One region of the Vibrio sp. THAF190c genome, then DNA from elsewhere that is predicted to be linked to it. Evidence: predicted binding sites of a transcription regulator. Region 1 holds the regulator's gene; the other holds the start of a gene.

The links. The regulator PurR, encoded in region 1, represses purine synthesis genes. The targets are predictions, from matches to a motif close to TNANGNAAACGTTTNCNTNA.
Region 2: FIV04_RS06230 (phosphoribosylaminoimidazolesuccinocarboxamide synthase) is a predicted target of PurR. The motif match lies at 4,559-4,578, and genes of this name have one in related genera.

Annotation. Positions count from the first base shown of each region.
Region 1 covers NZ_CP045338.1:1,149,064-1,156,863, reverse strand. The annotation lists gene torR (two-component system response regulator TorR) at 1-501, opposite strand, end outside; gene torD (molecular chaperone TorD) at 758-1,405, shown strand; gene purR (HTH-type transcriptional repressor PurR) at 1,727-2,731, shown strand; cyclic di-GMP riboswitch class I at 2,903-2,987, shown strand; gene FIV04_RS05275 (TfoX/Sxy family DNA transformation protein) at 3,116-3,706, shown strand; gene FIV04_RS05270 (TVP38/TMEM64 family protein) at 3,831-4,511, shown strand; gene FIV04_RS05265 (DUF2007 domain-containing protein) at 4,525-4,845, shown strand; gene FIV04_RS05260 (alpha/beta fold hydrolase) at 4,946-5,743, opposite strand; gene glgA (glycogen synthase GlgA) at 6,000-7,454, opposite strand; gene glgC (glucose-1-phosphate adenylyltransferase) at 7,444-7,800, opposite strand, start outside.
Region 2 covers NZ_CP045338.1:1,367,464-1,375,263, reverse strand. The annotation lists gene FIV04_RS06260 (DUF3334 family protein) at 1-503, shown strand, start outside; gene FIV04_RS06255 (DUF2786 domain-containing protein) at 682-1,371, shown strand; gene FIV04_RS06250 (OmpA family protein) at 1,490-2,158, shown strand; gene FIV04_RS06245 (tetratricopeptide repeat protein) at 2,221-3,255, shown strand; gene FIV04_RS06240 (hypothetical protein) at 3,421-3,609, shown strand; gene FIV04_RS06235 (SulA-like leucine-rich domain-containing protein) at 4,023-4,445, shown strand; gene FIV04_RS06230 (phosphoribosylaminoimidazolesuccinocarboxamide synthase) at 4,677-5,780, shown strand; gene FIV04_RS06225 (hypothetical protein) at 5,915-6,292, opposite strand; gene FIV04_RS06220 (helicase-related protein) at 6,499-7,800, opposite strand, start outside.

The sequences.
Region 1 (7,800 bases):
TTCTGCTTTGGTCAATTTCACTGGCTCACCGTTTTTGCTCAGTGCGCGGCGTGGAATATCAAATATCCACTCACCAAAGCGAACGATAGATTCGTCATCCGCCTGCTCCGCCGCACCTGCTGGTGACTTGCGAGCTGCAGAAATTCGCCAAAGTAGGTTTTTCACTCGAACCAGTAACTCGCGAAGTTCGAATGGTTTAGTAACATAATCATCTGCGCCCATCTCTAGGCCTACAATTTTGTCGATGCTATCCGTGCGTCCAGTAACTAAAATAATCCCAATGTCTGATTGACTGCGTAATTCGCGAGTTAGCATCAATCCATCTTCGCCTGGTAAGTTGATGTCCAGCATAATGAGGTCAACGTTATTCTCTTCTAGAACGTTTCTCATTTGAGCGCCGCTTTCTGCTTCGCTTACTGTGTAACCCTCATTCTGGAAATATCCAACCAGCTTACTACGGGTTACCACATCATCTTCAACGACTAATACGTGATAGCTCATCTACACCACTTTTCTTATTTAATAGTTTCAGTGACTATTCTATTCATAACTAGTAACAATTCTAGTAGTACGCAAGATAAAAGCCAGAAACCTGAATTTTTTTTGATACAAGACAATCTTAAACCTTGCTATTTAACCTCCATCGCAATTCAATATAGGCATTACTACTAACGAGTGACTTTGCAATTAGCAAATACAACCGTTAGCAAGCCTTCGTACCGCAGATATTACGAAAGACGATATTAGGATTATTGAGATGAAAGAAACGAAAGCGTTCAACGAACAACGAGCTGAAATCTACTGGTGGCTATCGAGCCTGTTCGCAAAAGAGCTGACTCAAGAAGAACTGGATAACTACCACTCGGTTGAGATTCGTTCGTTTTTAACTGGTCTTGGCGACAATGAGACGCTTAAGCCAGCAATCAATAACCTAGTAGATGCGCTTAACCGATTGCAGAATCGTGAAGACGCTCAACTGGAGCTTTCGTCAGATTTTTGCGAGTTGTTCCTTAAGTCAGATAAATACGGTGCTCTACCGTACGCTTCTATTTACTTAGACAAGAGCGGCCTGCTGAACGCCAAGCCAGCTCAAGACATGGAAGCCATCATGGCGTCTTATGGTATCGCCGTAAACCAAGACCTAAAAGAGCCTGCTGACCACCTAGCCATCGAGTTGGATTTCCTTGGCAACATTATCATTCGTTCAAACGACCTCGAGAGTGAGCAAGAATTAGAAGCAGCTTTCACTGCACAGCATGAATTTGTTGAACAACAACTTCTCAGCTGGATTCCACAATTTGCAACGAAATGCCGTGAATTTGATGAGTTTGGTTTTTACGCTTGTGTTGCAGAATTGCTAGCCGCTTTCTGTAAACTTGATGCGCAATATTTGGCTGGTGAATAAATTCACTAATGACTAAAGGCACAATTTAGGTAGAATGTGACAATTCACCCAGATTTCTGGGTGAATTTTATTGCGAGTATTTTCTAGTCAGTCTAAAATTGTGACCGCAAACGATAAAATATGAAACATTCTCGAAATGCTATGCTTTAAATTAGCTAAGAGCATTTCGGTGTTAAGACAAGCCGCTCTCATTAGCGGTTTTTTGTTTTTTAGCACTTTAGTACCGAGAGAGCCCTACACATTCTAAGCTCTTGTTCTGGTAGCTTAAAACGGCTACTTGCTCCGTACTGCTGAGGAAGTAGCTATCAATAGGATAAAGCCATGGCAACTATAAAAGATGTCGCTCGCTTAGCCGGCGTATCAACAACCACCGTTTCTCACGTGATCAACAAGACACGTTTCGTAGCAGAAGCGACTCAAGAAAAAGTAAACAAAGCCGTAGACGAATTAAATTATGCACCAAGTGCCGTTGCTCGTAGTTTGAAATGTAACTCTACGCGCACAATCGGTATGTTAGTAACTCAATCAACTAACCTATTCTTCTCTGAAGTGATCGATGGTGTAGAGAGCTACTGTTACCGTCAAGGCTATACGCTGATTCTATGTAACACAGGTGGTATCTACGAGAAGCAACGTGACTACATCCGAATGCTTGCTGAAAAACGCGTAGATGGCATCTTAGTAATGTGTTCTGACCTAACGGAAGAACTTCGTGAAATGCTTGACCGTCATGCAGACATTCCAAAAGTTGTTATGGATTGGGGCCCTGAAAGTTCACAAGCAGATAAGATCATCGACAACTCTGAAGAAGGTGGCTACCTAGCGACTAAATATCTAGTTGAACGCGGGCATGAACGTATTGCATGTCTAAGTGGTCACTTAGATAAAGCGGCGTGTGTTGAACGTATCGCTGGTTACCGTCGAGCACTGGCAGAGGCAGACATTCAAGCCGATGACAACCTAATCCTTGAAGGTAACTTCGAGTGTGATACGGCTGTTATCGCAGCAGATAAAATCGCTGCAATGGAAAATCGCCCTACCGCGGTATTCTGTTTTAACGATACGATGGCGCTTGGTCTTATGAGCCGCCTACAACAGCAAGGTATTAAGATCCCTGAAGATATTTCAGTGATTGGTTACGACAATATTGAGTTGGCAGAGTACTTCTCACCGCCGTTGACGACTGTTCACCAACCAAAACGTCGTGTCGGTAAGAACGCGTTCGAAATCCTGCTAGAACGTATCAAAGACAAAGACCACGAAAAACGCGTGTTCGAGATGCATCCAGAGATCATTGAGCGTGCGACAGTAAAAACGTTAAAATAACGTAAACTTTAGAAAAATCTAATAAAACGCACCGTTTGGTGCGTTTTTTTTATTTGTCAAAAATAAAAACCCAGTTGCATATCAAGGCAACAATTAACTGAATTAAGATCACATTTTAGAATAACAAGTGTGAACCTCATTCAACAAAAAACTTTATTCTTGATTATACAGTCACGCACAGGGCAAATCACTTGAAAGGGTGAGACGCAAAGCCTCCGGCCTAACCCATTATTGGTATGGTAGCGGGGTTACCGATGGCAAAATGCAGTATTTCCTACCTTTAGTAGTAATTTACGGCTTATTGACAATTTCATTGCGACATTTTGCTAATCTCTCGGACCTGCTTATTTGGTGGCGTAATTCAAATACACCGAGATAAACAATATGGATAAACCGATACTCAAGGACTCAATGAAGTTATTTGAGCCACTTGGAAAGATAAAGTCACGCTCAATGTTTGGCGGTTTCGGCCTTTTTGCCGATGACACCATGTTTGCATTGGTCGTAAACAATCAGTTGCACATTCGAGCTGATAAGAATACTACTTCACAATTTGAACAACAGGGCTTCGAACCTTACGTTTACAAAAAACGTGGATTCCCAGTCGTTACTAAGTATTTTGCCCTCCCAGAAGACCTCTGGCAGACTCAAGAACGTATTATCGAGCTGGCAAAAGCTTCCCTTGACTGTGCTAAAGAAGAGAAACAAATCCAATCATCGGCGAAACCGACGCGATTGAAAGATTTGCCAAACCTTCGACTTGCCACAGAGCGTATGTTGAAAAAAGCAGGGATCGATACCGTTGAAAGCTTGTATGAGTCAGGTTCTGTTAATGCATACAAAGCCATTAAAGAATCTCATTCATCAAGTGTTAGCTTAGAGCTACTTTGGGCGCTTGAAGGTGCAATCAACGGCACTCATTGGTCGGTGATACCTCAGCAGCGACGCGACGAGCTCATCAGCTCTATTAATTAGGTCCAAATCACTTAATTGTAAAAAGCCACATTAATGTGGCTTTTTTTATTTTCTTTTGAAAGTTAATCTTTCCTTCTCCTGTCTAACTATACTAACTATAAGCAAAAGATTAAGGGACGCTCCCATGAGTAAGAAAATGATTTTAGGCATAATTTTAGTTGCCACGATAGTGTTACTAGCCGTTAACTTTGGTCAATACTTAACGCTTGAAAATGCCAAAGCCCAGCAGGCACTTCTTAATGACTACATAGAGAGTAACTTTGTTGTTGCGGCAGCAACCTACTTCATTCTCTATATTATGATTACCTCTTTCTCTATCCCAGGCGCTGCTGTAGTTACGCTACTCGGGGCGGCGCTATTCGGCTTTTGGACTAGTTTATTACTCGTGTCGTTTGCAAGTACCATAGGTGCAACACTAGCGTTTTTGAGTAGCCGTTTTCTACTGCGTGACTGGGTGCAAGGTAAGTTTGGCGATAAGCTGTCTACTATTAATCAAGGCGTAGAAAAAGATGGCGCATTCTACCTGTTCTCTTTGCGTCTGATTCCGGTATTCCCATTTTTCTTAATTAACTTACTAATGGGCTTAACACCTATCTCTGTAGGACGCTACTATTTGACTAGCCAATTAGGAATGCTTCCTGGCACTGCAGTTTACTTAAACGCAGGTACTCAGTTGGCAGAGATCGATTCGCTATCAGGCATCGTATCCCCTTCTGTACTGCTTTCTTTCGCACTGCTTGGCGTATTCCCAATCGCTGCAAAATGGATTATGGGTAAGTTTCGTTCGGCGCCAGTCGCGGAATAGATAAGGAAAATTGATGAAGATATTCAGTGCTGCAAACCCAACAGAGGCTCACATAATATGTGGGCTTCTAGAAAGTGAAAAAATTGCCTGTGAAGTACGTGGGGAAGGATTGTTTGGTTTAAAGGGGGAAATCCCTTTCTCTGAAGAAACAGACCCATATGTGTGGCTCTACGAGCCTTCTGATGCAACAGCAGCACTAAATCTCATCAATGCTTATAAGAAGCAACAAGATTCCATCATCTATGAAGAGTGGCGTTGTAGTCAGTGTCACGAGGTCAACGAAGCCCAGTTTGGCTCTTGTTGGCAGTGTGGCTCACCTTGCCCCGAAACATAAGTTTTGTAAAAATGAGTCCCTAAAAAAAACAGGAAGCGCAATCGCTTCCTGTTTTTTTGTATCTCATTAGATCAAGTGAACGATGCTCGCCACACTCATATTATTTGATTTGCTTCTGAATAAACTCAATAGAGCGCTGGTTAAACTCTTCGGGTTGCTCCACGTTACAAACGTGACCACAGTTGGCAATTTCCACCAGCTCACTCGATTTATGTGCCGCCACCATCTCTTTAACGGGCTTGATGAACATGTAGTCACGCTCTCCCATCAGATACAAAGTTGGAATAGGTAGCTCTCGCTCTTTGAAGTAACGCATCAACGGGTTAACGTCAGCGGTAAGAATAAACCAGCGCTTAAACTCCTTTTGACACAGCTTTTTCGCTTCGCGGATGAAAAGGTGTCTAGACTCTCGCTGACTCTTTTGTGGCATAACAATGTAAGCAAACAGGCTGTAAAGCCACATATAAGGGATAATATGTTTACTTAAGTTACCTAATTTGACCAAGACTTGAGAGCGCGTATTCAAGCGCGTTACAGCACCACCGAGTACCATTGAGCGAACACGCTCTGCGGCCAACTCAGCGACATTTCGAACAATAATGGTTCCTAAGGACATTCCAACAAAGTGCGCTGAACGAATTTTTAGGTGATCGAGCACTTTAAGAATATCGAGCGTTACCGCTTTGAATGTGTAACGGTTACTGATCAGCTCTTTTAATAAATTGTCGGATTTGCCGTGACCTCTCAAGTCAATCAGTAGCAAATTAAAGTGCTGTTTATAAGCTTTGATCTGCTTAAACCAAATGGACGAACTCCCACCAGCACCGTGGACGAAAACGACCCACTCATCACTGGTCGGGTGATTGAATGTTTTATGGAATAATAAACTCTCAGACATACCTTTCGCTTTAATTCTACTTATTTGCTTGAGCACCATTGCTAGATGCTTGGTAATGATAGCACGCTATTAAACCGATTAAGTGATAGTAGTGTCAATCATCTTATCAGCGTTCTGAATAGCTCAACCACAATTACTCCCAAAGCGTTATATGAAACTAACGGTAGCTCAACAGTTAACTTAGACGCTAACAGTGACACTTTAAAAACAAAAAAAGGTGTTCACAATGGAACACCTTACTTTTCAAATACACAAGTTACAACACGGTGTGATACATCTCTAAATAGGATTTAGCAGCATCTTCCCAGCTAAAATTCTGTTGCATTGCATAGAGCTGAACGCGGCGAACTTCTGCAGGTTTTTGTGCATAAAGCAGTAGAGAACGATGCAATACCGAGAGTAAAGCCTGAGAGGTTGGCTCGCTAAAAGCAAAGCCTGTGGCCAGTTCAGGGTTGTCATCGTAATGATTAACGCTGTCTTTTAAACCGCCTACTGAGCGAACGATAGGTAGAGTGCCATAAGCCATACTATAAATCTGATTCAAGCCACAAGGCTCAAATTCAGATGGCATTAAGAAGAAGTCTGAACCGGCTTCAACCAAGTGAGCCAACTCGTTGTTGTAAGCTTCAATAAACGAAAACTTCTCTGAATGCAGCGCGGAAAGCTCTTTAAGCTGGCTTGCTAATACGGGGTCACCTGTACCCACAATCACGATTTGCAGTTCATTCTTGAGGAACTCTTCAATGATCGGTATTAAATAGTGAACACCCTTCTGGTTAGTCAGGCGGCATACCATGCCATACACGGCGCAATCAGACTCAGGTAAACCAACTTCTTGCTGCAGCTTTTGCTTACAAGCGGATTTACCTCGAGCCATACTGTGCTTCGTTGCTTTGTATTTTCGCGGTAGATAGACATCCGTCTCTGGGTTCCATGAACCGTAATCACAGCCGTTTAGAATACCAAACAGGTCATCAGAGCGTTGTTGGAACTCTCGCGCCATACCGTGGCTTCCAAGCTCTGTTTTTAGCTCTTCAGCGTACGTCGGGCTAACGGCATTGATCTTATCCGCACACATCACACCAGCCTTTAGCATGGTGACATGGGTGTCGCTTACTGCAGCTTCAGGCACATATCGACCGTGCATTTCTGGTAAGTTCTGCAGTTCATCATAAGAGAACACGCCCTTAAAGACGGCATTGTGTATCGAAATAACACTGCGCATCTCTTTGAAGAAATCGTGCTCTTGATAGCGAGACTTCAACAGGTATGGAACAAAGCCAGTGTGCCAATCGTTGGCATGCACAATATCAGGCTGGAAACCAAGCTTTGGCAACATGTCTAAACAAGCTGCGCTAAAAAACGCGAACCTTTCACCATTGTCAGCGTAAGCTTGGTTGTTCTCAGCGTACATCTCTGGGCGATCAAAGTATTGTGGACATTCAATACCAAAGACATGAACGCCTTCAACGCTTAACTTTTTAACTTGATAAGCCGTATGAGGCCAGTGATCGAGCTCAGTCGATAGGATAACTTCAGCTGATTCGATATTCGGGATTTTGCTATATGCGGGGATGGTCACTCGAACGTCCTGTTCGAGTGTTTGTAACGCTTTAGGCAGTGCCTTGGCTACATCAGCCAAGCCACCACTTTTAATTAAACCTTCAACTTCAGACGCTACAAAAAGTACCGAGAGAGTCTTAGTAACCAACTCGTGCTCCTTTAGGGATTACTACAACACCATCTTCTGAAACATGGTAGTGCTTTTTATCTTCTTTCAGATTCACGCCGATTTGCGTGCCCGGTGCGATATCTGCATCTTTATCGACGATAACACGGCGAAGAACACAGCCCTCACCTACTTTAACGTCACCAAGTAAGATACTTTCGCTGATATCACAAGCAGATGCAATATTACTGCGGAAACCAAGTACACACTTCTCGATTCGAGAGCCGCGTACGTAACTACCGTTACATACTAAGCTATCGATGATCTGTACTCGCCCGTTTGCAGAATCTGTAAAGGTTGCCGGCGGTAGTGGCGGGTAGTAAGTGTG
Region 2 (7,800 bases), 220 kb from region 1:
CAGGCCTAGTTGTTATCAACTTCACTTCAAAAGCGGCTCTAGAGATCTACGCAAACTACATGCGCAACATGGGCATGCCGGAAGATGAGCTTGCAGTACTGCACACCTCTGACGAAGTGGGTGATGTTTTAGGTGAGCTGATGAACCAATTGGTTGGCGACTTTACCAACAAAGTACGTAAAGAGCTGCAAACCAACATTACCCAGAACCAACCAAAAATGCTGTCTCTGAACAAACAAGTTAACCTATCAGTAGATACTAATCTGGATCGACCACAAGCGCGCCGTGTGACTTTCTCTACTGAAAAGAACAACATTTTCTACCTAGAGCTGGCTATGGATAAGACTGAGTTTATTCAGCTTGAAGAGTTTGAAATTTCTGAAGATGAATGCCCAGACAGCATCTTAGAAGCAACGCAAAAGAAAATGAACGAAGACAAATCAGACAACAAACCGTCTGACAACGACGCAGCAGCAGACTTACTGGACGAACTAGGCATCTAAGCCAAATTTTCGTTCTTACCTTCTAAAACACCATCAACGATTTGATGGTGTTTTTCATTTCTAGGGCTACATTCAGACCAATCACTACCATTGCTAACACGACTTTTACTTTCTGTTGCTCACTAAAACGGGTAAAATGTCGGACTTTTAAAAAAATGTGGTAATGATTAGTCAGTCGATGGATAAGAAAAGAGCCCTCAAAAAAATTGCCAAGTGCTTAGAGCTTGGAAACTCAGCCAACGTTAACGAAGCCGCTAACGCAATCAAAATGGCGCATAACTTGATGCTCAAATACGGCCTCGAGAAGGACGATATTGAATTCATCAAGATGGGGAAAACTCAATCAACACATCTGCTACCCGCTAACATTAGCTCAACCCTTCTGCGTGTCATTCGCGGCATTAATACCAAATTTGGTGTGGAAGCGGTTCTTTTAAATCACAAAGGCCTGAAGCGCGCCGAATTCATCGGAGAAGCGGATCGCGCAATATTCGCAGCCTTTGCTTTTGACATCATCTACCGTGAAATGAATGAGCATACAGGCCAATTCCGTAATAGCTTCGCCGGCTCTGGCACCAGCTCAACGGAAGTCACTCGTCGCGTAAACTCGTTTGTCTCTGGCTGGGTTGAAGGTGCGCTTGAGAAACTACCAACCATCACCCCCGATGATGAATCAAACAACAAAATCAATAACTACATTGATAAAGAATTTAAAAACATCGACCGCGAAACCTTTAAGCAACAACTAAAAGAAGCAATGAAAAACCTTACTGCTGATTATGAAGTAGGCTTAAAGAAAGGTCGTAAGTTATCTGTAAACCGCCCTGTCGCTGGTGCGCAGGCGGCAAAGCGGATAACCAAATCCTAATACTGGCTTTACTTAACAGTAAATCGCTGATAAATATTTCCTTCGACGGATATACAGAACAATATGTTTGTCATATACATCGACTGTTATGACTGAAGTACAACATGGAGACAACACGTTGAAAAAAATCACATTAGCACTTGCGCTGACTATCGCTCTAACTGGCTGTCAGGCGACTCAGCGTCAAAACGCAACGACAGGTGAATCTGAAACAAACTCTGCGACACAAGGTGCACTTATCGGTGCTATCGCTGGTGCCGTAGCGGGCGCGGCAACGGGTGATGACTCTAAAGATCGTCGTAAACGCGCACTGATTGGTGCTGCAGGTGGCGCGGCTGTCGGTGGTGGTATTGGTTACTACTTCGACCAACAAGAAGCAGCATTACGCCAAGAGCTACTTAACTCTGGTGTTCAGGTTGAGCGTGTGGGCGAAAATCAACTGCTACTTCGCCTAGAAAACGGCATCGGTTTTGAATCGGGTTCTTACGCTCTTGAGCCAAGCATCCACAAAACACTGCGTGGTGTTGCTCGTATTCTAGTTGAATACCCTGACACAAGCCTAGTGATCGATGGTCACACAGATAGCACAGGTAGCGAGTCTACAAACCAAATCCTATCTGAGCGTCGTGCTGAATCTGTACGTGCATTCTTGATCTCTCAAGATGTTGCAGCAGGTCGCGCTATTGCTCGTGGTAACGGTGAACGCTACCCAATCTGTGACAATGGTACATCTCAAGGTCGAGCATGTAACCGTCGCGTAGAGATTCAAATTCTACCGCTGAAATAATCTCGATTAAGCCCAGCCAATCGCTGGGCTTTTTTATAGGAACTACCGAGAAAGATGGATCTATGTTGAACAAGCTCACTTTAATCCCCCTACTTTTTTGTCTTCTTAGCGCCCAATCATTTGCAGAGATAACACAGCAAGAACTGACTCAGCTTCAAGGGAAGGCTAACCAAGGCAACTCAGAAGACGAGTTTCGTTTAGCACAGGCCTACTTGAATGAGCCAAGCATCAAAAACGAAGAAGAAGCTTTCTATTGGTTTTCTCAAGCTGCAGAACAAGGCCACCAGCAAGCTCAACTGCAAACTGCTGATATGCTGGTCAACGGACAAGGTACTCAGAAGGATATTAACGCTGCTGCCCTTTGGTATACACAACTTGCTATAGAAGGCAATCATCAAGCGGCATTCAACTTAGGCGAGCTCTATGAGCAAGAAACCGAGTCGTTTGATGCACTTGACCAAGCTGAGCTGTGGTACCGTCTAGCAAGCTCTCAGCTCCCTCGAGCTCAACAAGCGTATGAACGCGTCCTGCAAGCACAATTTAATCAGCGTCGCTCACAACAAGTTTCATCATTTAAAGCACTGGATGAGCAATATAGTGAGCAGGCCACAACCCAATTAACCAATTCGTCTTCCATGACGACATCGCAGACTACCCAACCTGCGTTTCAGGCTAGCCAACAAAACAAAACCTCCCACAATTTAATAATTGGCTTAGCGATTGTTATTACTCTGCTACTCGGTATTACGGGCTTCCTAGTCGCCAAGCTGCGTAAAAATAATCAAACAAAAACTGAAGATATCAACCGAGAACAAATCAAGCTCAAAGATATCCAACTGAAACAACAAAAGCACCAAATCGCCACGCTCTATAAAGAGCTGAAGAAACGACAAAACAGTAAGAGCAATCACAACCTTCAGCTAGCCTGTGCTGTGTTTGGATACAAGATTTCGGCCATTCCTGAACAAAAGAAAATCAAAATTCGCTACAAGCAACTCTCTAAAATTTATCACCCTGATGGCCAAGGTAGCGATGAAGAGATGAAAAGGTTGAACGCTGCCCTGAAAACAATCTTACAAAATGTTACCAAAACGTAACAAATAAAATCTTACGGGAGCGACTTAGTGCACGGAAACCCATTATTATTGGTGTCGCAAACGATCTCCCTCTCAAAAATAGGTAACAAACAATTAACTTATTAGTACTACTTGTGTCATAATCCACGCCGAAAATACACCTGACGATACAGGTGAGGAGAGGATATGTTCACAATTGAAGGCGTATGTGATTGGTGTAAAAAGCCAAGCCTAGTAAAAAAACATGACTACCTTGACGGTAAGTCTCATTGTTCATGTGAAGAATGCAATGACATTGCAACCATGGACGTTCGCCAGTTCAATATCGGCGAAATGGAAATGAGAGCAAAACTCTCCGAGGCAACGAGAAGATAGTTACCTCAACACGGAAGTAAAAAAGCGCCAATCGAGGCGCTTTTTTGATCCTGCTAACTTACCGCATCCACCATCTTTTTTCGCTACACCATTACTTCCCTTTCGCCTTAAGCCCTCTTTCGCTTCTAAAGAGAACTTCTATCTAAACAAGTCACCTCAGTGCCTATACAGTACTTTTATCAAACCACTGTATAAACCTGTATAGAAAAGGTGCTGTGGATCTCAAACCTTCTTAATCATGAGAAATTTTGATATTTCAGTCGAATTTAAAAACATAATTTAAAACAATAACTTAATCTAAATCTCGAGTCGGATTTCGAGGTTTTGTTCAATATTCCCTCAAAAAATTGCTTGATCTTATGCACCACAAAAACTACTGTATACACATACAGCATGTATATAAGGACAGCAAAATGATTCAAGCTCACGTAAAAGCACAACACTCTAGCCCGCTAGTTCAATGCGCATTTTCTGCAGCATCACATCTGCCGCAGAGCTCTAATCAATCTCGCCACCAAGCAAACTTGTTAGCACGTATGGCTTTGCTGTCCAATCAAGAACAGTGGTTACTGTTTACAGCGCAGACCCCTCGCCCTTCAGCGAAAGAACTCTCTCAGTTCAACATTTGCTGTGAGCGCATCATTCACATGAAACCTTCCCGTCAAATGAGCGAAATGGAGACTGTTGAAAAAGCGATTCGCTCTCGAAACGCGAGTGCGATTATCGCGAGCAACCAAATTGATTCATTTGGCCAACAGTATTTACGTGAGCTTGCGATCCAATACCAATGCGAAGTCTTCTTTGTCGAGCACAGCACAACTCATCACGTTCACTAATCAAACACTGCCGACCCCGCTCTTTTCTGTCGTAGCCAACGACAGCATTGAGCGGGGTTTTTATTTGTTATAACGAACCTTGAAAGCAGAAAGAAAAAGAGAATTGCAAAGAAACAAGCAAACGTTTGCTTTTTCTCTGGAAGCTGAATTTAGATTGGGTATAATGCCCACCTAATCGAGTGTGTTATGCACTTCTCTGTACGACGTTTGATAAAAGATAGGAATGTCTAAATGAGCCTCGCTGATCAAGTTCTAGCCGTAAATGATGATCTACCCATCCGTACTGATAAACCTGTCCACAGTGGCAAAGTTCGCTCAGTTTACTGGTTAACCGAAGAAGATAGTCAAAGACTAATTAAAGAGAAAGGCTACGATGTTGCACCTGATGCACCGTTAGCAATCATGGTTATTAGTGACCGTATCTCTGCATTTGACTGTATTTGGCATGGCGAAGGCGGCTTAAAAGGTGTTCCAGGTAAAGGTGCTGCACTCAACGCTATCTCTAATCACTGGTTTAAACTGTTTAAAGATAACGGACTGGCTGATAGCCACATCCTAGATATCCCTCACCCATTCGTTTGGATCGTACAAAAAGCACGCCCAGTTATGATCGAAGCGATTTGTCGCCAATACATTACTGGTTCAATGTGGCGTGCCTACGCAAATGGTGAACGTGAATTCTGTGGTATCGAAATGCCAGAAGGCTTAGAGAAAGATAAAAAGCTTCCAGAGCTACTGATCACACCATCGACCAAGGGTATTCTTAAGGGCATCCCTGGCGTACCAGAAGCAGATGATGTCAACATCACTCGTCAGAACATCGAGCAGAACTTCGCTGCATTTAACTTCACTAAAGAGAGCGATATTGCTCATTACGAGAAGCTACTGAAAGAAGGCTTTGGCGTGATTAGCGAAGCATTGAGCAAGGTTGATCAAACCTTCGTTGATACCAAGTTTGAGTTTGGTTACGTCAATGATGCTCAAGGCAATGAAAAGCTTATCTACATGGATGAAGTTGGCACGCCAGATTCATCACGTATTTGGGATACTCAAGAGTACAACAAAGGCAACATCGTCGAGAACTCGAAAGAAGGCTTCCGCCAGTTCTTGTTAAACCACTTCCCAGATGCCGATATTCTACTTAACAAAGAGCGTATGCCTGAGCGTGAAGCATTGGCTCGCGATAACGAACTGCCGCTTGATGCGCTAATGTCTCTGTCTCGCACCTACCTTGATATTGCTGAAAAGATCACAGGTAGCAAGATTGAACTGAGCGAGAATCCGAAACAAGAGATCGTCGACATCCTACGCGCTGAGTACAACCTAATCGACTAACACTCCTTTCTATCAATAAGGTCTGTTACTTAAAGGGCCGCTTATCACTTTATTACTCAAGTAACTGAGTTAATGAAGTAGATAAGCGGCCCTTTATTGTTATCAGGCTTGGCGCCGAAATAACGCCTCACCGTCTATAGCTTTATCGTGAACTCCTCAGCCGAACTTCCGGTGATCACTAGGTGGCTTCGTGATTCGATGTACTCGATCTGTTCATCTTCCAACGAATATGGCATCACAACTTTCAGTTCATTGATACCTTCCAACTTTGCCAACTTAAGTAGTACCACGATATTCGATTCGTCACTCTTTCGCGTAGAGAGCGATTTGAGTGCCTTTTCCCATAAACGATCTTCCGGAGTCGATAGATCTTTAATGCTATCTTTCCAAACTGTACCGAACACAGGGGCAAATGTGGTGAGTGCTTCTAGAAAAGTCCATTTTTTATCGCATGACGCGCCAAGAAAGTTTGTGTAATCAAATTCTACACAGGTCTCTTTTTGTTTATCCATGATGTCCCCCGACACATTGGCAACACAATATACTCTTAATATCCACCAACTTTTTCTATATAGCAATAGGATATAGAAGAATGGTCTTTTATGACCTTTTGATTGGTTAAAAAGGCATATAAAAATCAATTTTGTAACAAAAGACGAACTGAAAACTCATATATGCGCCTATTTGATTAATATTTTACAAATTGAAGTAATTCCAATTATTTCACATCCAAAACACGACTCGCTTTCTTGTACTGAATACGCCAACCAGACCAAACTGGCAGTTCCCAACGCTTGGGTGGTGTTTTACGCCCACCGCTCGAGTAATGGACATACACAAGCTTTCTTTGAGGAAGGTATTCAACATCAAGTTGGAGATCGGCCAATAATAAATGGAATGGGTATTTTTCTGCAAATTCTTCATATTCCCAGTATGGAATGCCATCAAACGGAATGTCTTCCGCGTCGAACATCTCTAACTCATCTACTTGGCTAACACCCAACTCTTCTAACTGGGCAGCAAACCAATTAACAAAGTTAAGCTCTTCGATTTGTTGCGAGTATTCATGACTTTCACTCAGTCCCATTCGCACATACAACTGCCAATGTTTGATCTCTTGAGTTCTCTGTTTCGCGAACCCTTGTAGGTACTGCTCGCTTACCACCATGTCTATGACGGGCTTAAGTGAGAGTTGACCTTGCGCCTCGATAAGCTTGGTGTCGATCACACGACCTGCGTAAACCAAAGACATAGCCGTGAACACCTGCCCCGAGCTGTCTGATGGCCCTTCAACGACCGTTTCACCTTGCTCCCACTCCCCCAGCTCTTGCTCTACCAGCAACTGAAGCGGGATCGGCGCTACCGTTGTTGCTAAGGTCAATGTCTGCTTTACTCCTCTACCGGGCAAGCTATAGGTATCAAGTACGAGCAGAGCTTCGCTGCTGTCTGGAACTCGATTTTCCCTGCCTAACATCACTTCGAGTTGCCCATTGGCGAACGCCTCACGCCGCTTTGTTCGACGAACAAAAGCCAATTCTGGGTGCAGGCGTAAAATCTCTTTGAGTAAATCGACTCTGTTGAATCGAGAAGCGACTTCCAATTGAGGGAGTTCAAACAGTTCGCGCATCTGTTCCGCTAAACCTTGAGCCTCCAACAGAGCTTGCTTATCAACCGTAATATGAGGGAACTGTTTTCCGCGGACGACGCCAATGAGTAAGGCAATGTCGCAGCCCTCTTTCTCTTCTTTGAACAGAGCATCCAAATGTTCTGGACTGTTTGGCAACTGATAAAGTCGAGCAGGAACTGAAAGCGCGGCTGTGAGATCTATCATCGCCTCTTTAAGCGCTTTAGATTTAATCCGAGTCACAATGTCGGCATGCAAAGCATCAATCGGCAATGGATACATGCGTTGGCCATGCTCGGTCGCCATCCCCTTTTCATCTATCGCCTCCATCAAAAGCAAAGCTTGCTTCGCTTTCAACAATGACTTTCCTGGTAACTCATCTAGTAGGTCTAAATC